One region of the Neobacillus sp. DHD-1R genome, then DNA from elsewhere that is predicted to be linked to it. Evidence: predicted binding sites of a transcription regulator. Region 1 holds the regulator's gene; each other region holds the start of a gene.
What was found. Region 1 encodes Rex, which represses fermentation and respiration genes when NADH is low (regulators of the CRP and FNR family bind a similar motif). Its sites were predicted from a motif close to TTGTGAAATATTTCACAA; they were not measured.
Positions count from the first base shown of each region.

Region 2: AC3ANL_RS15535 (hemerythrin domain-containing protein) is a predicted target of Rex. The motif match lies at 4,258-4,275, and genes of this name have one in related genera.
Region 3: AC3ANL_RS16270 (TorD/DmsD family molecular chaperone) is a predicted target of Rex. The motif match lies at 2,164-2,181, and genes of this name have one in related genera.
Region 4: AC3ANL_RS13910 (DUF1858 domain-containing protein) is a predicted target of Rex. The motif match lies at 3,341-3,358, and genes of this name have one in related genera.

Region 1 covers NZ_CM173232.1:5,102,875-5,108,597, reverse strand. Annotated here, with positions in the region: gene AC3ANL_RS25105 (ABC-F family ATP-binding cassette domain-containing protein) at 1-537, opposite strand, end outside; gene moaC (cyclic pyranopterin monophosphate synthase MoaC) at 714-1,211, shown strand; gene AC3ANL_RS25095 (redox-sensing transcriptional repressor Rex) at 1,233-1,886, shown strand; gene AC3ANL_RS25090 (YhbD family protein) at 2,052-2,678, shown strand; gene AC3ANL_RS25085 (polymer-forming cytoskeletal protein) at 2,691-3,413, shown strand; gene AC3ANL_RS25080 (cytoplasmic protein) at 3,428-4,138, shown strand; gene AC3ANL_RS25075 (YdiK family protein) at 4,199-4,405, opposite strand; gene AC3ANL_RS25070 (CPBP family intramembrane glutamic endopeptidase) at 4,402-5,112, opposite strand; gene AC3ANL_RS25065 (hypothetical protein) at 5,366-5,509, shown strand.
Region 2 covers NZ_CM173232.1:3,208,715-3,214,437, reverse strand. Annotated here, with positions in the region: rRNA gene AC3ANL_RS15615 (23S ribosomal RNA) at 1-1,069, shown strand, start outside; rRNA gene rrf (5S ribosomal RNA) at 1,271-1,387, shown strand; tRNA gene AC3ANL_RS15605 (tRNA-Val) at 1,398-1,473, shown strand; tRNA gene AC3ANL_RS15600 (tRNA-Thr) at 1,495-1,570, shown strand; tRNA gene AC3ANL_RS15595 (tRNA-Leu) at 1,593-1,677, shown strand; tRNA gene AC3ANL_RS15590 (tRNA-Gly) at 1,687-1,761, shown strand; tRNA gene AC3ANL_RS15585 (tRNA-Leu) at 1,767-1,855, shown strand; tRNA gene AC3ANL_RS15580 (tRNA-Arg) at 1,873-1,946, shown strand; tRNA gene AC3ANL_RS15575 (tRNA-Pro) at 1,953-2,029, shown strand; tRNA gene AC3ANL_RS15570 (tRNA-Ala) at 2,048-2,123, shown strand; tRNA gene AC3ANL_RS15565 (tRNA-Met) at 2,146-2,219, shown strand; tRNA gene AC3ANL_RS15560 (tRNA-Ser) at 2,249-2,341, shown strand; tRNA gene AC3ANL_RS15555 (tRNA-Tyr) at 2,364-2,448, shown strand; tRNA gene AC3ANL_RS15550 (tRNA-Trp) at 2,454-2,527, shown strand; tRNA gene AC3ANL_RS15545 (tRNA-Leu) at 2,581-2,662, shown strand; gene AC3ANL_RS15540 (general stress protein) at 2,934-3,365, shown strand; gene AC3ANL_RS15535 (hemerythrin domain-containing protein) at 3,696-4,199, opposite strand; gene ccpN (transcriptional regulator CcpN) at 4,503-5,144, shown strand; gene AC3ANL_RS15525 (pyruvate, water dikinase regulatory protein) at 5,162-5,723, shown strand, end outside.
Region 3 covers NZ_CM173232.1:3,336,119-3,341,841, reverse strand. Annotated here, with positions in the region: gene AC3ANL_RS16290 (nucleoside hydrolase) at 6-968, shown strand; gene AC3ANL_RS16285 (cold-shock protein) at 1,188-1,388, shown strand; gene AC3ANL_RS16280 (cold-shock protein) at 1,527-1,730, shown strand; gene AC3ANL_RS16275 (DUF6509 family protein) at 1,772-2,068, opposite strand; gene AC3ANL_RS16270 (TorD/DmsD family molecular chaperone) at 2,314-2,979, shown strand; gene AC3ANL_RS16265 (DMSO/selenate family reductase complex A subunit) at 2,972-5,365, shown strand; gene AC3ANL_RS16260 (DMSO/selenate family reductase complex B subunit) at 5,379-5,723, shown strand, end outside.
Region 4 covers NZ_CM173232.1:2,872,620-2,878,342, forward strand. Annotated here, with positions in the region: gene hpaB (4-hydroxyphenylacetate 3-monooxygenase, oxygenase component) at 1-426, shown strand, start outside; gene pdxR (MocR-like pyridoxine biosynthesis transcription factor PdxR) at 448-1,851, opposite strand; gene AC3ANL_RS13900 (GNAT family N-acetyltransferase) at 1,967-2,410, shown strand; gene AC3ANL_RS13905 (VOC family protein) at 2,737-3,150, opposite strand; gene AC3ANL_RS13910 (DUF1858 domain-containing protein) at 3,430-3,657, shown strand; gene AC3ANL_RS13915 (DUF438 domain-containing protein) at 3,671-4,903, shown strand; gene AC3ANL_RS13920 (glucose 1-dehydrogenase) at 5,022-5,723, opposite strand, start outside.

The sequences.
Region 1 (5,723 bases):
CAATAGCTTTCCTAAGGCAAGCCTTGTTTTTTGCCCGCCGCTTAAACTTGAAATCATCAAGGAACTTTCATTAAAATGTAACCCATGTAAAACAGAGCGAATATCGGCTTCGTATTGATAGCCTCCCTGCTCTTTAAACTTCACTTGAAGTTGATCATATTCAGATAAGATTCGCTCGTATTTTCCAGTGTCTTCGTATACACTAGAATCGGCCATTTTAGTCTCCAGCTGCCGCAATGACTTTTCCATCGACAACAGATGTTGGAAAACGGTCAACATTTCATCCCAAATGGATAAATTGGACTCAAGGCCAGTATTCTGAGCTAAATAGCCTATGGTCACTTCTTTGGGTTTGATGATCTCGCCGCCATCATGTGACAAATGCCCGGCAATAATCTTCAATAATGTTGATTTGCCGGCACCATTACGGCCAACAAGGGCAACACGGTCCCGTGTTTGTAATTCCAGTTTTATATTAGATAAAATAAGGTCAGCACCATAATATTTTTGTAGTTGATTCACTTGCAATAAAATCATTTTATTCACCTCTATTAACTATAATTAGTGTACCGTATATCCTGAACATCGGCAATAAAGCGGGGCTTTCGATTGGCGGGATTTCTTTTATCAGCGAAAAAATGTATATTTAGTGCAAACTTTCACACACATACTAGTGAAAATAGTGTATTATTTTGGGGTAGGGGGATTTATTGATGGCTGAATTTACTCATTTTAATGAAGAGGGCAGAGCAAAAATGGTCGATGTCAGTGACAAACCAGAGACGGCACGAACGGCTCTTGCACATTCTAGTATTACTGTTAGCAAAGAAATTTTTGATAAAATAACGAACAATGAAATGAAAAAAGGCGATGTCTTAGCAGTAGCCCAAGTTGCAGCGGTGATGGCTGCCAAAAAGACATGGGACATCATTCCGATGTGTCACCCTATTCCATTAACAGGGATCAATATTTCTTTTTCATGGGAAAAAGGGCAAAATGAGAACTACCAATTATCTATAGTTGCAGCTGTAAAAACAAAAGGGAATACAGGTGTGGAAATGGAAGCGCTCACAGCTGCTTCTGCCTGTGCCTTAACCGTTTATGATATGTGTAAAGCAGTCGATAAAAGCATGGTCATTGGACCGACTTATTTAGTCGAGAAGACGGGCGGTAAGAACGGTGATTTTAAGCGAAGCGAACAAGTTAAATAAAAGGAAGGGGTGTGGGAGAGTATGAGTAACGAAACGACAAAGATACCACAGGCGACAGCGAAACGGCTGCCCCTCTATTATCGGTTTTTGAAAAACCTGCATACTGCTGGGAAGCAAAGGGTATCATCAGCGGAATTAAGTGAGGCGGTAAAGGTAGATTCAGCCACTATTCGCAGGGATTTTTCCTATTTTGGGGCCTTGGGGAAAAAGGGCTATGGCTACAACGTCAATTACCTTTTAACATTCTTTCGGAAAACGCTTGATCAAGATGAATTAACAAAGGTTGCATTAATTGGCGTCGGAAATCTAGGAACAGCTTTCTTAAACTATAACTTTTTAAAAAATAATAACACTAAAATAGAGTGTGGCTTTGATGTGGATCCGGCAAAAATGGGAACGAAGATCCGTGAGGTGCCCGTGTATCACATGGATGAATTGGAGAATGTGTTAACGGAGGAAAAAATCTCGGTCGCCATCCTTACCGTTCCTGCGCCCGTTGCACAAATGATTACGGATCGGCTTGTGAATGCAGATGTAAAAGCAATCTTAAATTTTACGCCGGCAAGATTAAATGTGCCTGCATCAATTAGGGTGCATCACATTGATTTAGCAGTAGAGCTGCAATCCTTGATCTACTTTTTAAAACATTATCCGACAGAAGATATAGAAGAATAAGAAAAGGGTCAGACCCCCATGTTAACATTCAATCTATAATCGCTAATTGAAAAGGTCAGCGATATGTTGAAGTTAGGGGGGCAGGCCCTTTTTTTTTGTGCTCAAGTCTAACTTTACAACGTAACAGTGTTATGTTACATTAGAAATAGAAAGGGGTTTTCAATCATGAGCGAGGAGTTAATATCTAAAAAGGATTTACTGGATTATGCAGGAATTTCTTACGGACAGCTATATAGATGGAAGCGTAAAGATTTAATTCCGGAAGAATGGTTTATTCGAAAATCAACCTTTACGGGTCAAGAAACCTTTTTCCCTAAAGAAAAAATCTTAGAGAGAATTAACAAGATACAAACCATGAAAGAAAATTTGTCATTAGATGAACTAGCAGATATGTTTTCACCTAATATTAGTGATATGCAGTTAGACAAAGATGATTTAGTAAAACGTAACATTGTTTCGAATGAAGTGATGAATTTTTATTTAGAACAAGATAAAGGCAGCAACGATAAATTTAATTTTTCACGCATGTTGGAGATATATGTATTAGAGAAACTTTTAGAATCAGGCGATATAAACTTAGATGAAGGAAAAATGCTGCTTCAGCTGTTAAAAGACAATGAGCAGCTCATTAAGCAAAAAAGCTGTGACTTGATCATTACTCGTAAGCTTGGAGTGTCATCCTGTCTGTTACTGATAAATGCAGAAGACTTCCATTTTGAAAAGGGAACAAAAATAATCGTGTCTCTATCGCTTATGGGGTGTATGGAAGAAATTAAAGCAAAATTATTATAAAGGAGACTGGCAATGGATACGAAAAGTAGAGGAGACTTGGTCATTAATGGATTAGGTTCGTCTAACGGAGGCCACTTCCATTTAGTAACGGTTAATGGTAGAGGAACGATCAACAGTGACGTGCAGTGTACGGCGTTTGAGTGCAATGGGTCAGGTACAATGAAGGGGAATGTGGGAGCGGATACCGTCAAAGTGAACGGGAATGCCCGCTTTAATGGGAATATCGAGGCGGAAAAGCTTTCTGTTGAAGGAACGGCAAGGATTGATGAAAACCTCTATGTAAAACAGTTAAAGGTTTCAGGCAAAGTCACGGTTGGTGGAAAAGTAAAATGTGATGAAATCAATCTTCGAGGTCTTTTTGCGGTGAAGGATGATTGTGAAGCGGAGCTTTTTAAAGGGGAATATCGGTTTACCATTGGCGGGCTCTTAAATGCCGATCAAGTTAATATTAAGATTTATGGTGAATGTAAAGCGACAGAAATTGGCGGTCAAACCATTATTGTCAAGCAGCATAAAGGGTCTTTTTTCAGCACTTTATTTAAATCCTTTTTCAAATCGCAATTAGAAGCGGACATCATTGAAGGAGACATCGTTGAGCTAGAAAATACAAAAGCGAAAGTCGTGCGGGGTCATCAAGTCAAGATTGGCGCCAACTGCCAAATAGGTGTCGTAGAATACACCAAAGAATTTTCACAGGATAAAAATGCCGTTATTAGTGACATTCGAAAGGTTTAAGGGAGGGGAAGAACATGGGAAATAGCAAAAACCTTATCATTAATGGCACAGGAAGTTACCCCGGAGGCCAATACGATAAAATCAGCATTCGTGGCGAAGGAACGATTGTGAATGATGTCGAATGTTCTGCTTTTCGTGTCTATGGCACAAGTGAAGCAAACGGAAATGTGACAATCGGAACTGCCAAAATTTTAGGTGAGGCAGAATTTAATGGAAATGTGAGAGTGAAAGAAACACTCGTCATGGGAACCATGAAGGTCGACAAACAAGCCAAATTGGAAAAAATGAAAATCCTTGGTTTGCTGGAAGTGGAGGAAGGCCTCAGTGGTGATGAAGCTATCATAAAAGGAAGTATCGCCGTAAAGGGAGATGTCGAATATGAATTGTTTGATTCAAGCGGCGGCTTTGAAATCAAAGGATTATTATCAGCAGATACAATTAAAATCGGCTTGCGCTTTGGTGAAAGTACAGCAGAGGAGATTGGCGGCGGAAAAATCACGGTGAAAAGAAAGAAAAATTCTCTGCTTCCCTTTGGCAAAGAGGTCGGCACACTTGCTGCCAAGGTGATTGAAGGCGATGAAATTTATTTAGAAAATACAACGGCAGACGTAGTTCGAGGCAATACCGTCAAAATTGGACCTAGTTGTCTCATTGGCGTCGTGGAATATACCCATGAAATGACACAAGACCCATCCTCCACAATTAAAACAAAAACCAAGGTGTAAATAATAGAAAAGGTGTCAGGCACCCATGTGAATTCTTCACATGGTGCCTGACACCTTTTTTTATTTTTTCTTTTTAATTTTGTCTTTGTATTTCATGTAAAACAGGATGATTTTTAGACCTGAGCCAAAATCAAAGGTGGCTAACAAAACGAGGAGATAGCTGAAAAAGCCCCATCCGTTTCGTTGGACATCGTCGATGGCGAAATAGGTAAATAACCCGCCAAGCAGGAAGTAAATAAATCCGGAAAACAAAGGTGAACGTCTCATAGAAAGCCTCCGATAAAGTTTTGAACCGCCTCCGCCTCACGCTGAAGTCTTTCAATATCGTCTTTGTAAACAGATTGCACTAATACCACCATAGTATTCATGGTGACATGGGCAAATATCGGCACCAAAATGTGCTTGGTTTTGACATAAAGAAAGGCGAATGTAAATCCCATTGCCGCGTACATCAAAATATGAACGGGTTCCATATGGGCTATGGCGAAAATAACAGAACTAATGACTGCTGAAAGAAAAAAGTTGAATCGTTTATAAAGAGCACCAAAAATAATTTTTCTGAACACAATTTCTTCTAATATTGGACCGATGATGCTAGTAACCAAAATCGCCAATGGGAAAGCTTCGATGATATGAAGTATGCTTTGTGTGTTCTCAGACCCCATTTTAATGCCTAACAGTGTTTCAATATATGCTGCTGCATACTGGGAGAATAATGCCAAAAAGATTCCTAAAATGGCCCACATGACCGAATAACTTAATGAATGACCCCTTTTGTCGAGGCTTCGCATGTTCATTTCTTTTCTTAATAAAAACAAAATGATGAGCAGGGCAATGGTAAAACTAGCAACCAGCCAAACAGGAACAGCAAGACCCTTACTAATTCCTAGAAATACCAAAAACGGAAGACCGGCAAGACTCGAAAACTGCATAACAATGTAAACAACGATGATCCACCAATATTCTTTTTTCAAATGGTTAACTCCTTTTACTAATATCTATACCCATGAACGAGTAACTTATGATTTTGCAAACGAGCGTAAATACAGCTATTATCTCATTTTACTCTTAAACCTGTTACCGTTTCAATTTAGAAGAACTTTTTTGTAGAAAAGGGGGCGGGCTAAATAATTTTTTCATTGCCCTCGGGATCGAGTTATCGGAGTTAGATGTAAATGAGACGCCTTTACATTACCCTTGGGAGCAGGATCTTGGAGCTGGAGGTAAATGAAACGAACTTCCATTGCCCTTGAGAGCAGGATCTTGAAGCTAAAGGTAAATGAAACGAGCTTCCATTGCCCTCGGGAGCAGGATATTGAAGTCAAAGGTAAAAGAAACGGTCTTCCATTGCCCTCAAGAGCAGGATATTGAAGTTAAAGGTAAATTAAACGGGCTTCCATTGCCCTCGAGAGCAGGATATCGGAGCTAGAGGTAAATGAGACGGCTTTACATTGCCCGTAAAAGCAAACTTCTATATACAACGGTCAATGAATTCTCTAAGTATCTTATTCATAAAAACAAAATTCACAACAAGTTTACCAAACAGAGTACTTTTTTTAAAAAAACAGGTATAGATTATTCAGTT
Region 2 (5,723 bases), 1.9 Mb from region 1:
GCCCGGTGCTGGAAGGTTAAGAGGAGGGGTTAGCCTTAAAAGCGAAGCTCTGAATCGAAGCCCCAGTAAACGGCGGCCGTAACTATAACGGTCCTAAGGTAGCGAAATTCCTTGTCGGGTAAGTTCCGACCCGCACGAAAGGCGTAACGATCTGGGCACTGTCTCAACGAGAGACTCGGTGAAATTATAGTACCTGTGAAGATGCAGGTTACCCGCGACAGGACGGAAAGACCCCGTGGAGCTTTACTGTAGCCTGATATTGAATTTTGGTACAGCTTGTACAGGATAGGTAGGAGCCTGAGAAGCCGGAGCGCTAGCTTCGGTGGAGGCGTCGGTGGGATACTACCCTGGCTGTATTGAAATTCTAACCCGCACCCCTGATCGGGGTGGGAGACAGTGTCAGGTGGGCAGTTTGACTGGGGCGGTCGCCTCCTAAAGAGTAACGGAGGCGCCCAAAGGTTCCCTCAGAATGGTTGGAAATCATTCGTAGAGTGTAAAGGCACAAGGGAGCTTGACTGCGAGACCTACAAGTCGAGCAGGGACGAAAGTCGGGCTTAGTGATCCGGTGGTTCCGCATGGAAGGGCCATCGCTCAACGGATAAAAGCTACCCCGGGGATAACAGGCTTATCTCCCCCAAGAGTCCACATCGACGGGGAGGTTTGGCACCTCGATGTCGGCTCATCGCATCCTGGGGCTGTAGTCGGTCCCAAGGGTTGGGCTGTTCGCCCATTAAAGCGGTACGCGAGCTGGGTTCAGAACGTCGTGAGACAGTTCGGTCCCTATCCGTCGTGGGCGCAGGAAATTTGAGAGGAGCTGTCCTTAGTACGAGAGGACCGGGATGGACGCACCGCTGGTGTACCAGTTGTCTTGCCAAAGGCATCGCTGGGTAGCTATGTGCGGACGGGATAAGTGCTGAAAGCATCTAAGCATGAAGCCCCCCTCAAGATGAGATTTCCCATAGCGTCAAGCTAGTAAGAACCCTGAAAGATGATCAGGTTGATAGGTCAGAGGTGGAAGCGTGGCGACATGTGGAGCTGACTGATACTAATCGTTCGAGGACTTAACCAAATAGAAAAGCGGAGGCGACTGGTCAACTTCGACAGACGTTGGAGAGCCGGCACTGCAAATCCTGATTTTGGATTTGAAGGGACGGATCGAAACGGCCGAGAAGTTAGGAGCCGCAGCTGGACAATTTTTAAAGCGAACTTAAGTTTTACCACTTCTTCTGAATTATCTAGTTTTGAGAGAACGATCTCTCTAATTTTATAGTCTGGTAATTAAGGCGAGAAGGTCACACCCGTTCCCATACCGAACACGGAAGTTAAGCTTCTCAGCGCCGATGGTAGTTGGGACACGCGTCCCTGTGAGAGTAGGACGTTGCCAGGCTGTTATTTATGGAGGATTAGCTCAGCTGGGAGAGCATCTGCCTTACAAGCAGAGGGTCGGCGGTTCGATCCCGTCATCCTCCACCATACTATATTTTCAATCAATATGCCGGGGTAGCTCAATTGGTAGAGCAACTGACTTGTAATCAGTAGGTTGGGGGTTCAAGTCCTCTCGCCGGCACCATGCTTTTTACTTAATTGAATATGCGGGTGTGGCGGAATTGGCAGACGCACCAGACTTAGGATCTGGCGCCGCAAGGCGTGGGGGTTCGACTCCCTTCACCCGCACCAAAGTTTTTTGCGGAAGTAGTTCAGTGGTAGAACATCACCTTGCCAAGGTGGGGGTCGCGGGTTCGAATCCCGTCTTCCGCTCCAATAGTGCCGGGGTGGCGGAACTGGCAGACGCACAGGACTTAAAATCCTGCGGTAGGTGACTACCGTACCGGTTCGATTCCGGTCCTCGGCACCATTACAATAAATTTATATGCGCCCTTAGCTCAGCTGGATAGAGTGTTTGACTACGAATCAAAAGGTCGGGAGTTCGAATCTCTCAGGGCGCATTTTTACGGGAAGTAGCTCAGCTTGGTAGAGCACTTGGTTTGGGACCAAGGGGTCGCAGGTTCGAATCCTGTCTTCCCGACCATTCAATTCATGCCATTATGGGGTCTTAGCTCAGCTGGGAGAGCGCCTGCTTTGCACGCAGGAGGTCAGGGGTTCGATCCCCCTAGACTCCACCAAACATTTTAAAATTTATTTTATGGCGGTGTAGCTCAGCTGGCTAGAGCGTACGGTTCATACCCGTAAGGTCGGGGGTTCGATCCCCTCCGCCGCTACTTAAACACAATTAACCTTTTTATAAAATGGAGGAATACCCAAGTCTGGCTGAAGGGATCGGTCTTGAAAACCGACAGGCGGGTCATACCGCGCGGGGGTTCGAATCCCTCTTCCTCCTCCAGTTTTAATTCTCTTTTATATGTGGAGGGGTAGCGAAGTGGCTAAACGCGGCGGACTGTAAATCCGCTCCCTCCGGGTTCGGCGGTTCGAATCCGTCCCCCTCCACCACAAATAGGGGCATAGTTTAAAGGTAGAACAAAGGTCTCCAAAACCTTTGGTGTGGGTTCGATTCCTGCTGCCCCTGCCAAATTTTTTCTTCATAAATTCCTGATTGTACTATGGGATTTTTATTTAATATTTGCCGATGTGGCGGAATTGGCAGACGCGCACGACTCAAAATCGTGTTCCGTGAGGAGTGTCGGTTCGACCCCGACCATCGGTATCAAATAATTCGAAATAGAAAACAGACTTTAACTATTATGTTGGAGTCTGTTTTATTTTTATATGCCCGATGAGTGGTGCAAAAGTATACATTTCCCCAAGAATGTATCAGTACGAGTTGAAGTGAATATTATCAATTAGCTGATCCTCTCTGCGATAAGCTGGAAGTTGACTAAATTAAAGATTAATGATCATTTTCTAGAATTTTGCATGATTGAAATTTTCCTGAGAGGGAATTTAATTAGTACATCATGTAAAGGAGATAATCGCTCATGGAAAAACGAATCATAGGTGTTTATGAAACTGAAAAACAGGCACAGACAGCGGTAGAGGATTTACATAGGAAGGGCTACAACTTTGAGCAGATCTCTATTCTAGCAAAAAATATCGAAGGATTGGAATCGAATGGTGACCAAGTGAAACTTAAAGAAACGGAAGGAATCATTGCAGGGGCAACGGCTGGTGGAATAATCGGATTGGCTGGTTTTTTCGTAGGAATGAGTGCCCTAGCACTTCCTGGCATCGGTCCAATAATAGCGGCAGGTCCGTTATTATTAACCCTGGGTGGAGCTGTATCTGGTGCTGCTGCCAAAGCCGGCGGTTTAACCGGGGCCTTACAGGAGATTGGATTGGATGAAGAAGAAGCTCGCCAATATGAAGAAGATGTGAAAAAAGGGAAAATTCTCATCGTAGTCGCAGAATAATTCCGAAATAAAGGATGCTTAGTCATTTATACGTTTGGTAATAAAACAATAATTATTATAAGAAGTTCAATAAATTGTTCTCTCTGATGGATTCAATACATTATTCTAAATAATTGTGTTAACTATTGATGTTTTAATATTTTTAAAAATATCAGATTTTAAAATATCCTGTTCCTTGAGGAGTGTCGGTTCGACCCCGGCCACCGGTATCAGGGAATTGTTACAAAAAGGCTTTCAACTAATATGTTGAAGGCCTTTTTGTTTTTTTTAAGTCGCCTTCGCTTGAAGGAAAAGGCCCAACCTATCGTAGTTTGGGCTTGGAATAAATTGCTATTCTGAAACCTTTTGGAAAACAATTTCTTTTTCAGCTTCCGTAAACATCCGCTCTGCCATTGGGTAAAGGACCTGTTCTTCTTTCATGAAATGCTGTAAAAGAATATTGACCGCATTATTAATAAGATTTGCATTTTTAATCATGTCATCTATTGAACTTTCTTTAGGGGTTTTAGTATTTATAAAAAATTCATTGATCAATTCTCTTGCCTGTTCGTGTTCAGCTTCCATTACAGCTATTGGACCTCCATGTTGGCCAATGTATTTTTCCATCATCCGAAATAAGATATCTTCTTCACGGACTGAATGAAACTCTAGGTTTCTGAAAAACTCTTTTACTTCCTGAATTAATTGTTCAAAAGCAGTACCTTGCTCGTCCTCAACTTTATTACATAAGGAAATTAAAAGTTCCATATTGTTTCTTAATGGGTGATGTTCACTTATTAATTTATTTAAGCCCTCGGAAAGGGCAGTTGGACCCTTACCAAATAATCCTTGCATATCAAAATCTCCTCTCGAATTTTACTCTTTTAAGTATATAAAAAAGATGGAATTTATATTGTGATTCAAATCACTATAAAATTTAAACATAATTTTTATAAAAGAAACAAAATCCCGTCTCATGCAACGGGATTTTGTTTGTTTATATAATTCAGAATATTAAAATTTTAATTAATTGTGATGTTTTATTCAAATTATTGTACCGATTTAATATTAAATGTTATATACTATATACAAATAAGTATAACACATTTATAATAAATACATAGAATATAACATATTAAGGTGATTAAGGGGGTGGTAATGATTAAACTTACCAAGCGTCAGGACGAAATCCTGGATATTGTTAAAGAAAATGGACCGATAACGGGGAAAGAGATTGCAGAAAAGCTTTCACTATCACGAGCAGCGTTAAGACCTGATCTTGCCATCTTAACTATGTCAGGAAATTTAGATGCGAGACCAAGAGTAGGATATTTTTATAATGAAAAATTTCCTAATAAGCATCAAGCGGAAAAATACCTTCATCAGAAGGTCAATGATTATAAGGCCCTTCCAATTGTGGTGGGAAAATCAACCTCGGTTTATGATGCAATTGTTCAGTTATTTTTAGAGGATGTTGGAACACTTTACGCTGTTGATGCTGACGGCCATTTAACAGGGGTGATTTCTAGAAAGGATTTGCTCAGAGCATCACTAGGAAATCAAAATCTTCATGATCTGCCTGTAAGTGTCATAATGACGAGAATGCCGAATATCATCACGATTAATCCAGAAGAAACTTTGCTTGAAGCTGCAAAAAAAATGATTCACAACCACATTGACTCTTTACCGGTTGTAAAGAATGTGGACGGGCAAACAAATACATATTTGCTAGTGGGTCGCATTACGAAAACAACGATAACACGAGCATATTTAGAAATTATGGATGAAAAATCAAACTAAGAGGAGTGGCTGAAATTTTGGTAAAGAAAGAAGTTGTCTATGTGGTATCTGACTCAGTAGGGGAAACGGCTGAGTTTGTTGTAAAAGCAGTGGCAACACAATTTAATGGCGGCCATGTTGATATTCGCCGTAATTCTTATGTGGATGACCTTGAAGATATTGAAGATGTCATCTTGTTAGCCAAAGACGCTCATTCGATTATTGCTTATACGATTGTTATTCCAGCATTAAAAGAATATCTAGATCGAAGAGCTGCTGAAGAAGGAATTTTGGCAGTAGATTTACTAAGTCCGTTGATGAATGCTTTTACCACTAAATTTAATAAGGTGCCCCATCACCAACCTGGTTTGATGCGAAAACTGGATGAAGAATACTTCCGAAAAATTGAAGCGATTGAATTTGCCGTTAAATATGATGATGGACGCGACCCAAGAGGAATTACCAAGGCTGACATCGTTTTAATTGGTGTATCTCGGACCTCGAAGACACCACTATCGATGTACTTAGCCCATAAACGCTTTAAGGTAGCCAATGTTCCTTTAGTTCCTGAGGTACAGCCGCCAGACGAATTGTTTCAAA
Region 3 (5,723 bases), 1.8 Mb from region 1:
GGGTGATGGCCTATAATGTCCTCTTATTTGCAGACCCAGGTGTTGATGATTCTTTTGCTATAATGTATGCCTTACTTAATCCTAAAATAAATTTAATTGGAATTGTCAGTGGTTATGGAAATACTCCAAAGGAGCAATCAGTAAGAAATACTGCCTATTTGTTAACTTTAGGTAACAGAAAGGATATTCCGATAATTGCTGGGACAGCTGGTCCATTGTCCGGTGAACCCATTCAGTATTACCCGGAAATTCATGGAAAAGAAGGACTAGGTCCAATTAAAGTGCCCGATACAATTAAGGATGTAAAGGTCTTTGATTTTAATAAGATACTTGAAATTGTGAACCAATATCAAGAAAATCTGATCATTGTCAATGTCGGAAGAATGACTGAATTGGCCTTGTTGTTCATCATATATGGGAATGATGCCTTAAAGGATGTCGCTGCCTTTTATATTATGGGAGGAGCATTTTTAGTACCTGGTAATATCACAGCTGAAGCAGAAGCGAATTTCTATGTTGATCCAATTGCTGCAAATACTGTGATGGAAAAGGCACATAATATCTACTTGCACCCGCTAAATATAACAAATAAAGCCATCATTACACCAGATATCATTAACTATCTTGCGGAAAACAGTCCGACACCCTTTAAACCATTAATAAAACCAGCCTTTGATTATTATTTCAGAGCTTATCAAAAAAATATACCGGGTATTCAGGGGGCACCGCTGCATGATGTGGTACCACTAATGGCCGTAACCGCACCCAACCTCGTTAAATATATGTCAAGGCGTGTTAAGGTTCAAGAATATGGCGATGCCAAAGGGAAAAGTATTGCTGATTTTCGGCCAAAACCAGATCAAGAACCGCAAAAGACGATGGATTTCATTGGAATGGAGATGGACATTCCAGCATTTATGACCAACTTTTTGGAAATATTTATGAAAGGAAATTTTCAAAAGAGTTAAAAAGACGGATTTCCTTGTTTTTCAAATTGAATTGACTTAAGAATAAAAATGCGATATAATAGAAATACGCTTTAATGTTCGTTAATATTTATTGATTAGGTAGTCGTAACTGCACGAAAATGTGGGTGATGTCTATTGCCGACAGTGTAGGGTACGTCTTTTTTATTATGTTAAATGTACGAGAAATTTAAAGTGAACAAAATGTTGGGGGTAAAATCCATGGAAAACGGTAAAGTAAAATGGTTTAATGCAGAAAAAGGTTTCGGATTTATTGAATCTGAAGGCGGTCAAGATGTATTTGTTCACTTTTCAGCTATCCAATCTGAAGGCTTCAAGACTTTAGAAGAAGGTCAATCTGTATCTTTTGAAATCGTTGAAGGCGCTCGTGGACCACAAGCTGCTAACGTACAAACAGTTTAATTCTCTCAAAATAAAAAGGTGATGCACCAGGTGAAAGCATCACCTTTTTATCTATATATTATTACTAGAAAAATAGTTACCAATTGTAATAACAAAGTGTTCAAAAACAGTCATAACTAATTATAAGGAGTGATCGTTTTGGCGTTTGGTAGAAAAAATGACGAAGAAATTAAATTGGAAGAAACAAAAATTTGGGTTTGCACCTCAGAGAGTTGTAAATGCTGGATTCGTGACAATTTTAAAAGTAGTGAAGTTCCGCTTTGCCCAATTTGCAAAAGTGAAATGAGTCAAACTACAAAAGAACTTCAAGTCATTCATAATCATAGTAAAAATTTTATGTAAAAGTTGTGTTAGGCAGGGAGTAGAAATTACTCCCTGTTTTTTTATACTTCCTTACTATATTGTCTGCAGTATGTAAGGACTAGTTCTTCTTCATCCTCCTCAAGTTCGAAGTCTAACACCTTCTCGCTACCGCGTTCATAAAAGTAATAGCTGCTAATTTTGTCGCCTATTTCCTCCTGAACGAAAATGACTTTTAACCCAATACCATTCTCAGAATATAGTTCGTCCTCTTCATCGATATCAAGTTCAAGGAAAAATTCATAACGTTCTCCTGTTAATAAACCAAATGGGTCTTCTAATTTTTCGACTTCATGGCCTGTAATGTTCAAATGGATCATCCTTTGCAGTTTATTAGACTCTCTTATTATACACATTTTTCTTGATAACCATAAAAGTGATTTTGGTAACATCAATTCCAAGGATTTTGAACTTAATGTGAATAATTGCACAAACTCATTCCAACTTTGCTAGATTAAGGTAAGATTAAAATATATTTAGGGCTTCCTTAGGAATGAAGCCTAAAGGAAAAGTAGGTGGAGATTTTTAGCGTGTATGTGTACATTCACAAGCGAGGAGAGAGGAAATGACTTCAACTACCCAGTCAATACATAACCAATTACAGCCATTTTTATTATCTAGAAAAAATTTTTACCAGTTTCTTTATACCTTGTTTTTGGAAACAGATGAGAAAACCTTAATTGAATTAGGTACATTGGAAAATTTTGATGAACTAAAGGAATTTCATGAAGGAGGGAGCATTCTCGCTTCTTTTTTTAATCGTTTGACCTATCATCAAATCAGTAAAGAAAGAGAGGAATATCAACGTTTATTTATTGGACCAGGCTCATTGGTTGCGCCTCCTTGGGAGTCTTACTATAGGAGTAAAGAGCATTTATTATTTGAAAAGTGGACATTCCAAATAAGAGAACAATATCATCAATTTGGATTGAAATATGAAAAAGAAAATAATTATCCTGATGATCATTTATTGCTTGAATTAGAATTTATGATGTTTCTCATGGAGCTAAGCTTGAAGGAAGAACAAAAAGAAAAAATTGAAAATTTACTTTATAATCAAATTCAATTTCTTGAAGATCATTTGACCATTTGGATTCCGCATTTTTGTAAAAGAATAATAGATAATACCAATAGTCAATTATATCTAGGTGCCGCTATGCTGTTGGAGGATTTTTTACACTTTGATTTAACATCTCTATTGGAAGTAAGGGAGGCGTTAGCCGATGTCTGAAAATAGCCATTTAAAGAATTTATTATCAAATAAAATGCAAAGAAGAACTTTTTTGAAATGGTCCGGGGCTATTGGGATTCCTGTTATTGCTGGGGGAATCGGGACAAAAATGCTGGTTGATCGTAAAGAAAAAGTAAAACCAGTAAGTGCCAAAGACAAGGAAAAAATAATCTCAACTTGCAGTATTAATAATTGTGGCGGGCGCTGTGTCATTAAAGCCCATGTCAAGGATGGAGTAGTTGTTCGTGTAAGCACTGATACACAAGAAGGAGGGGATTTGTCGACTCCGCCACTTAGGGCATGTGTTAGGGGACGAAACTATCGAAATTTACTTTACCATCCAGACCGCTTAAAGTTCCCAATGAAAAGGGTTGGGAAACGGGGCGAAGGGAAATTTGAAAGGATTACTTGGGAAGAGGCAGTCGATACAATTGCTTCTGAAGTAAAACGAATTGGTGAAAAATATGGTCCTGAATCAAGATATGTAAACTATGCTTCCGGACAAAGTTGGGGACTGCACGGTGGGCAAAGTGCGGCAAAAAAACTATTGTCCCTTACAGGCGGTTACTTGAATTCCCGAAATGATTATAGCTCTGGTGCAGGAAATGTTGCCACCCCTTATACTTACGGCACTAATAATTCGGGGAGCAGTTTTGATTCGCTTTTGCATACAAAATATATTATTTTATGGGGCCAAAATCCCTCAGAAATGATTTTTTCAACCCCCTATCGTGAATATTTAATGCAGGCAAAGAAAAATGGAGCAAAAATTGTCGTGATCGACCCAAGATATACAGATACAGCCATTGCATTTGCAGATGATTGGATCCCGATTCGGCCAACGACGGATAATGCCATGATGGACGCTATGGGGTATGTCATTATTACCGAAAAACTTCATGACCAAGCCTTCCTTGATAAATATTGTATTGGATTTGACGGCGAACATATGCCAAAGGGTGTATCCAAAGATGAATCAGTAAAAAGTTATTTACTTGGTGAAAGAGATGGTGTGCCAAAAACCCCGGAATGGGCTGAAAAAATTTGTGGTGTACCTGCAGGTAAAATTCGAGAAATAGCCCGAGAGTATGCTACGAATAAGCCTGCGGCACTTATCCAAGGCTGGGCCGCCCAGCGACAAGCCTATGGTGAACAATTCATGCGCGGTGGTGCCCAGTTGGCTTGTATCACTGGAAATGTTGGCAAATTAGGTGGTTGGGCCGCAGGAACGGGCTATTGGAGCCGCTCAAACATTGTTTATCCATTCTCCTATGAAAATCCGGTTAAGGCATCCATCCCATGCTTCCTTTGGACAACGGCTGTAGAAAAAGGAACAGAGATGACAGCTGCAGACGGATTAGAAGGTACAGAAAAGTTAACGACAAATATTAAATCGATTTTTAACATGGCCGGAAATATGCTTATTAATCAGCATGCGGATATCAACAAAACTCGTAAGCTGCTAGAAGATGAAAGCAAAGTAGAATTTATAGTTGTTAGTGATCTCTTTATGACCCCAAGTGCAAAGTTCGCAGACATTTTATTACCAGGTACAACCTTTTTTGAACGATATGATATCGGTACACCATGGTGTTTTGGAGATTATGTTGTATTTGGCGATAAAACAATTGATCCATTATATGAATGCCGTGATGAATATGATGTGTTTGCTGACGTTGCAGACAAATTAGGCCTTAAGGATAGCTTTACGGAGGGACGGTCAACTCTTGATATTGTTAAAGAGAGTGTGGATAGAACCAAAAAAGAGCTAGATCCAAACTTCCCGACATTTGAGGAATTTCGAAAACAAGGGGTCCATCATTTTAAATTTGATGAACCACTAGTTGGTTTTAAAGGAAATATTGAAGACCTTGATAAAAATCCATTCGCCACTCCATCAGGGAAAATCGAGTTATTCTCAAAATCTTTATGGGATATGAATCAACATGATGAAATTCCAGCTATTTCAAAATATATTAGTTCATGGGAAGGACCTGAGGATCCATTAATAGAAAAGTATCCTCTTCAACTCATCAGCTGGCATTATAAGCGAAGATGTCATTCCACCTATGATAATCAAGAGTGGCTTGAAGAAGCAGCCAAGCAAGAAATGTGGCTGAATCCTAAGGATGCAGAAAAACGAGGTATTAAAGATGGTGACCGTGCTCAAGTGTTTAATGAGCGGGGTTCGCTAGTGATAGATGTAAAAGTCACACCACGTATTACTCCGGGGGTAGCAGGAATTCCTCAAGGTGCTTGGTATACTCCTGATAAAAACGGACTTGATCAACGAGGTGCAGTTAACGTGTTGACATCTCAGCGGCCTACCGCTCTTGCAAAAGCAAATCCACAGTTAACAAACCTTGTTGAAGTAAAAAAAGCGTAGGGAGTGAGGAATTTTGGCACAGTTAGGATTTTATATTAATCAAAGTCTCTGTACTGGATGTAAGGCATGTACAGTCTCATGTAAGGACAAAAATAACCTCGATGTAGGGATCAATTACCGCAGGGTCTACACTTATGAGGAAGGATCCTTCCTAGTGCAGCAAGAAGAGGGTATGATTCAAAACGTTAAATCGTTTTATTTTTCAATTGCTTGTAATCATTGTAAACAACCTGCTTGTATTCCAAGCTGTCCAACAGGAGCCATTGTGAAGGATGAAAAAAATGGCGTAGTAACAATCGACCAGGATGTATGTCAAGGAGCTCAGTTGTGTGTAAAAGCCTGTCCGTATGGAGCTCCC
Region 4 (5,723 bases), 2.2 Mb from region 1:
GACAAATCCGAACAGGATGCAGAATTAGACCAATGGGGATATATCCGTCCAAACCTCCGCTCTCTGCAAGTTGCCAGTAATATATTCCCGCGAATTTATCCCCGTTTCACTGAGATGATTCAATTGATTGGTGCAAGTGGAATGGTATCACTGCCAACGGAAACAGATTTTGCTTCAGATCTTCGTGAAGAGCTCAACCAATACCTGCAAGGAGCCAGCAAAAATGCCGTAGATCGCGTAAAAATCTTTCGTTTAGCTTGGGATCTGACAATGAGTTCGTTTGGAACAAGACAAACTCTTTATGAACGGTTCTTCTTTGGAGATCCGGTTCGTTTATCAAGCAACTTATATAAAAACTACCCGAAAGCAGACTATGTAGAGATGATAAGTGAATTTTTAAAGATAACAAATAATCTAGAATGCTAGACTACTTTTTACCTAAATTGTTTAGAGGTTCCAAGCTGCTTTTAATAGCTGAATTCCGTTTTCAATTTCCCATTCTGATAATCCGCCAAAACCTAGTATAACACTCGTACCTAAATCTTTTTTGACCCTATCATAATAGATGGATAATGGATATACCTTTACACCAACAGTCATGGCCCTTTTAATCAACTCGTCTTCCCGCATATTGTTATTCACTTCCAAAACAATATGAAGTCCCGCGTTTTCACCGATTACCTTTACTTTATCGCCGAAGTGATTAGTAATAGCTAACAGTAAGCTGGCATGCTTTTTTCGGTAAAGTGTTCTCATTTTATTTAAATGAGTTTGCCAATGTCCTTCATTCATAAACCGATAAAGCGTATCCTGGTGAAGACGCGAGACGGTCTGCTTGTAAACCGTAAAGTGTTCTTGATACTTTTTCATCAATGCCGATGGTAAAACCAGATAACTTATCCGAAGAGATGGAATTAACGACTTGGAAAATGTCCCTAAATACACCACTCTACCATTTACATCTAGCCCTTGTAAGGAAGGAATTGGCTTCCCTTTATAGCGATATTCCCCGTCATAGTCATCTTCAATAATATAACCGTTCACATCATCTGCCCATTTTAACAATTCGATCCTTCGTGATATCGGCATGATCATTCCAAATGGAAATTGATGTGATGGTGTGATATACACAACACTAGCTTCGCTTTTTTTCAACTGCCCTACATTGATCCCCGCATCATCCAAAGGTATGGGCCTTGTTTTGACTCCAAGATCTTGTATCGTAGCTCTTGTTCGGTGAAACCCAGGATTCTCCAACCCAAATATAGGTTCTTTTCCGATTACTAAACATAATAATCCGATTAGCACTTGAGCCCCTGCACCAATAATGATTTGATTAGCCGTGCACTTTACACCTCTTGAGGCAAATAGATGCCGGGCAATTTGTTCTCGTAGTTTCAGTTCCCCTTGAGGATTCCCCGTATAAAATAACTCGCCCTGATCTTGATGTAAAGATTGAACGGTTAATTTTCGCCATATCGCATATGGAAAGTGTGCTAAATCGACCTTCCCCGAATTGAAATCAATTTTAACCTTCTCTTCTACTAGCTCAGGCTCAATCTCCAATTTTCGAGGCGATTTTTGTTCAGAAATAATGTCATCTTCAAAAGTCGTTACAAATAATCCTGTACGAGGTTTACTTTCTACATACCCTTCTGCTATAAGCTGATCGTAGGCTGACTGAATCGTATTTATGCTTACGTCAAGGTAATGTGCTAAATTTCGTTTAGAGGGTAGTTTTTCTGCTGGTTTTATTCTTCCTGATAAAATTTCTTGCTTAATGTAGTTGGCTATTTGGATATACAACGGCTTCTCACTTCTATAATCTAATGCAAGGGTAAGTTCAATCATTCTTTCATCTCCCAAAGACCTACTGGTACCATTAAAATTATCAAATCTGATACTTTTGATTATACCAGATTGTGGTTAAATATTAATTATAGATTCAGAAAAGGAGCTGGGGAAAATGGTTAATGAGCAGACAATTTTAATTAAGGAATTGAAAAATGAAAAGGAATGGAAAGAAGCCTTTCCGGTCATGAAACAATTGAGAACTCATTTAGATGAAAGTAGTTTTCTTCAGTTAGTTCAAGAAGCAACAAAGCAGGAAAATTATAAAATGGCTGCTTTGTATGAAAATAACCAAATTATTGCTGTCACAGGTTTTATGCCTATGGTTACCTTATACAACGGTAGATTTATCTGGGTTTGTGATTTAGTAACAGATTCAAATAGCCGCTCGAGAGGTTATGGGGAAGCACTTCTAGAATATGTTCAGAATTGGTCAAAGGAAAATGGCTATGATATTGTCTCACTCTCATCTGGTTTACAACGGCTGGATGCTCATCGTTTTTACGAAAATAAAATGGACTATGACAAGGTGAGTTATGTATTTTTAAAAAGAATTTAAATAAATTATTATTGATTAAAAAATGGGAAGCTCAGTTTAAGAGCTTCTCTTTATTATGATTCCTGTTTTTTAAGTGATGTGGGATCATCAACTTATTCCTTGGCTTTTTTCGCAGTGTTTGTTGTTTTTTGAACAAATTATAGCCTTTGATTCGGACACAGTTGTTTTAAAATACCTCAAGCCTGTCCGAATGAGCCACCGATTCGGACACAATTGCTTTAAAATACCTCAAGCCTGTCTGAATGAGGCTCTAAGTAGGAAAAAATAGCAACAAAGGTTACGATAAGAGTCTATTCCTTTTTTGATGAAAAATAAGCTCAAGACGTCTAACCAAAGATCGAATTCTGTAAGACTATTCTCCATCCATCTGGATCCTCGATGGTCACACCAGCATTTTTCCAGTAAGGATTTTCTGGTTCTACTGCTTCGTACCCCATCTCAAGTAACCGTTGCACAATTTTATCCCTTGCCTCAAGATCTGGCATATAAAAAACGAGTAAATTATCCTCAGAAGGAGGTGGACATGGGACCGCATCCACATGCTGGGTAAACTCCAAATGATAGGTCGTATTTGGCAGACCCAACATGACTCCATTATATCCATTATGATTTTCAAAATGACCGACGACCTTTAGACCAAGACCATCACGATAAAATTCAACCACTTTTTGTAATTGATTAGTCGGTCTCGCCACTCTGAATTGAACAACTGGGAGATTTTCTGACCAAACTTCATCCATACATTTCACCTCATTACTATCTTTATTTTAATTAAAATATTACCATTTAAAGGATATAAAAGAGAAAACATTTGTTTGATTTTCCACGATTATTTTATTACCTACCCACCGCTCGATATGATCAGGTGCTTTTTTCATATATTTAAAGCTACATGCCCCCTTTTTCCTATATTCATCAATTATTTTTCGTTTGTGATACACATCACTTAGATAATCACTCTCCTATGATATATTTTCAGTGAGAAATATTATCAGTCCTATTTCAAGGAGAAAATGATGATGTCAAAGATTATTAATACTCAACTTCCAGTTTTTCGTTTATGTACCGATTTCCCTGAAATCATCCCGATTATGAAGGAACTTGGTTTTGAAAACATTACGAACCCTCACATGCTGAAAACAGCCGGTCGTGTCATGACCCTTCCGAAAGGCTGCCGGATGAAAGGAATTTCAATAGAAAAAGTAATCGAAACCTTTGAAAAGAATGGATTTACCATAAAACAATAAAGGAGCATTTACCATGAGCGAAATGATTAATAACCGTGAACAAGAACCGATAAGTCAATCAAAGCGACAATCACTATTGAAACAAATTATTAAAGACTTGCATAATGGCAAGAGTGTCGAAGAAGTAAAGGCTCAATTTCAAGAAGCTGCCGGCAGTATTACAGTTGCGGAGATTTCCCAACTTGAACAATCACTTATGGAAGAAGAAGGAATTCCAGTCGAGGAAGTGCAGCGCTTATGTTCGGTCCATGCAGCAATTTTTAAAGGATCGATTGAGGAGATTCATCGTTCTAATAAACCTGAAGAGCAGACAGGCCATCCCATCCATACGTTTACATTAGAAAATAAGGAAATTGATCTGTTAGTTAATTTCAAACTGCAACTCCATTACGATCGGTTTGAAAAAGAAGACAGCAAGGAAAATATCTATAAACTATTAGAAGATTTAAATCTATTACTTGATATAGACAAACATTATAGCCGCAAAGAAAATCTATTGTTTCCCTATTTAGAAAAATACGGGATAATGGGCCCTACCCAGGTCATGTGGGGTGTGGATGACAGAATTCGCGAGGCGATAAAAGAAACAAAAGCGAAATTAACCAATTATAAGGGAGAAAAACAAACCGTAATCAATTCCTTGTACTTTGTCATTCGAGAAGTTAGTGAAATGATTTTTAAAGAGGAAAATATCTTATTCCCGATGGCCTTACAAACATTAACAGAAGACGAATGGGTCAAAATTGCCCATGAAAGTGATGAAATTGGTTATTGTTTAACAGGACCGGCGGGCGTTTGGAAGCCTGAAAGAAAAGGAATTCAAGAGGATGCCTTAACCGACGGATTTATTCGAATGGAAACTGGCATTTTATCTATAAAACAACTGGAACTCATGTTAAATCATTTGCCGGTCGATATTACTTTTATAGATCAAGATGATGTCGTACGCTACTTCTCTCATGGGAAAGAACGAATTTTTGCTCGGACAAAAGCGGTTATTGGACGGACAGTTCAAAACTGCCATCCGCCAAAGAGCGTTCATGTCGTGGAAGAATTATTACAAGATTTTAAAGCAGGAATCAAAGACTGTGAAGATTTTTATATTAAATTTAAAGATAAATATGTGTACATTCGTTATTTTGCTGTACGGGATGAAACTGGTCAATATATGGGAACGCTTGAATTCACGCAAAATATAAGCTCCATTCAAGAAATTCAAGGGGAAAAACGGATTTTGAATTCATAATTATTCCCCCAATCATCACTGAAGATTAATCAATTTTTATGACAAAAGGGTCCCAAAATGTAACGTTTGGGACCCTTCTTTTAAATGGTATAAAATATACCTTATTTCTGTTATTCATTTAATATTTGTAAGATTGTCCGCCATCGATAGGAATAACCGCCGCGTTAATAAATCCTGCTTCATCTGATAATAAGAATGCAACTAAGCTTGCCACTTCTTCAGGTTTTCCAAAGCGCTTCATTGGATTGACGCTGACAAATTGTTTTCCTGCTTCTTCCCAATTTACAGGATCTATTTGTTTAAGTGAAGCTTCGACCATTGGTGTCATAATTGCACCTGGTGCAATGGCTTTAATACTAATACCGTATTGACCATATTCAATCGCAGAGTTTCTTGTTAATCCGACAACACCATGTTTACTTGCGGAATAACCTGATTGGTTCCCCACTCCACGAATTCCGCCAACAGAAGCAGTATTCACTACTGAACCTGAGCCTTGTTTTTTCATAACTTCTAATACATATTTTAACCCATAAAATACGCCATTTAAGTTAACACTTAATACCTTCTGGAATTCGTCTGAGCCATAATCAGCCGTTTCATTTTGTTTTCCTTCAATTCCTGCGTTATTGTGGAATCCATCGATACGGCCATATTTTTTAACGGTTTCATTCACATAATTTTTTACTGCTTCTTCATTTGATACATCGGCAGTAATTAATAATACTTCCGCTTCAGGTACAGCTTCTAAAATTAATTTCTTTGTTGCTTCTAAACCTTCACTTTTTAAATCCACTAAAGAAAGCTTTGCTCCTTCTTT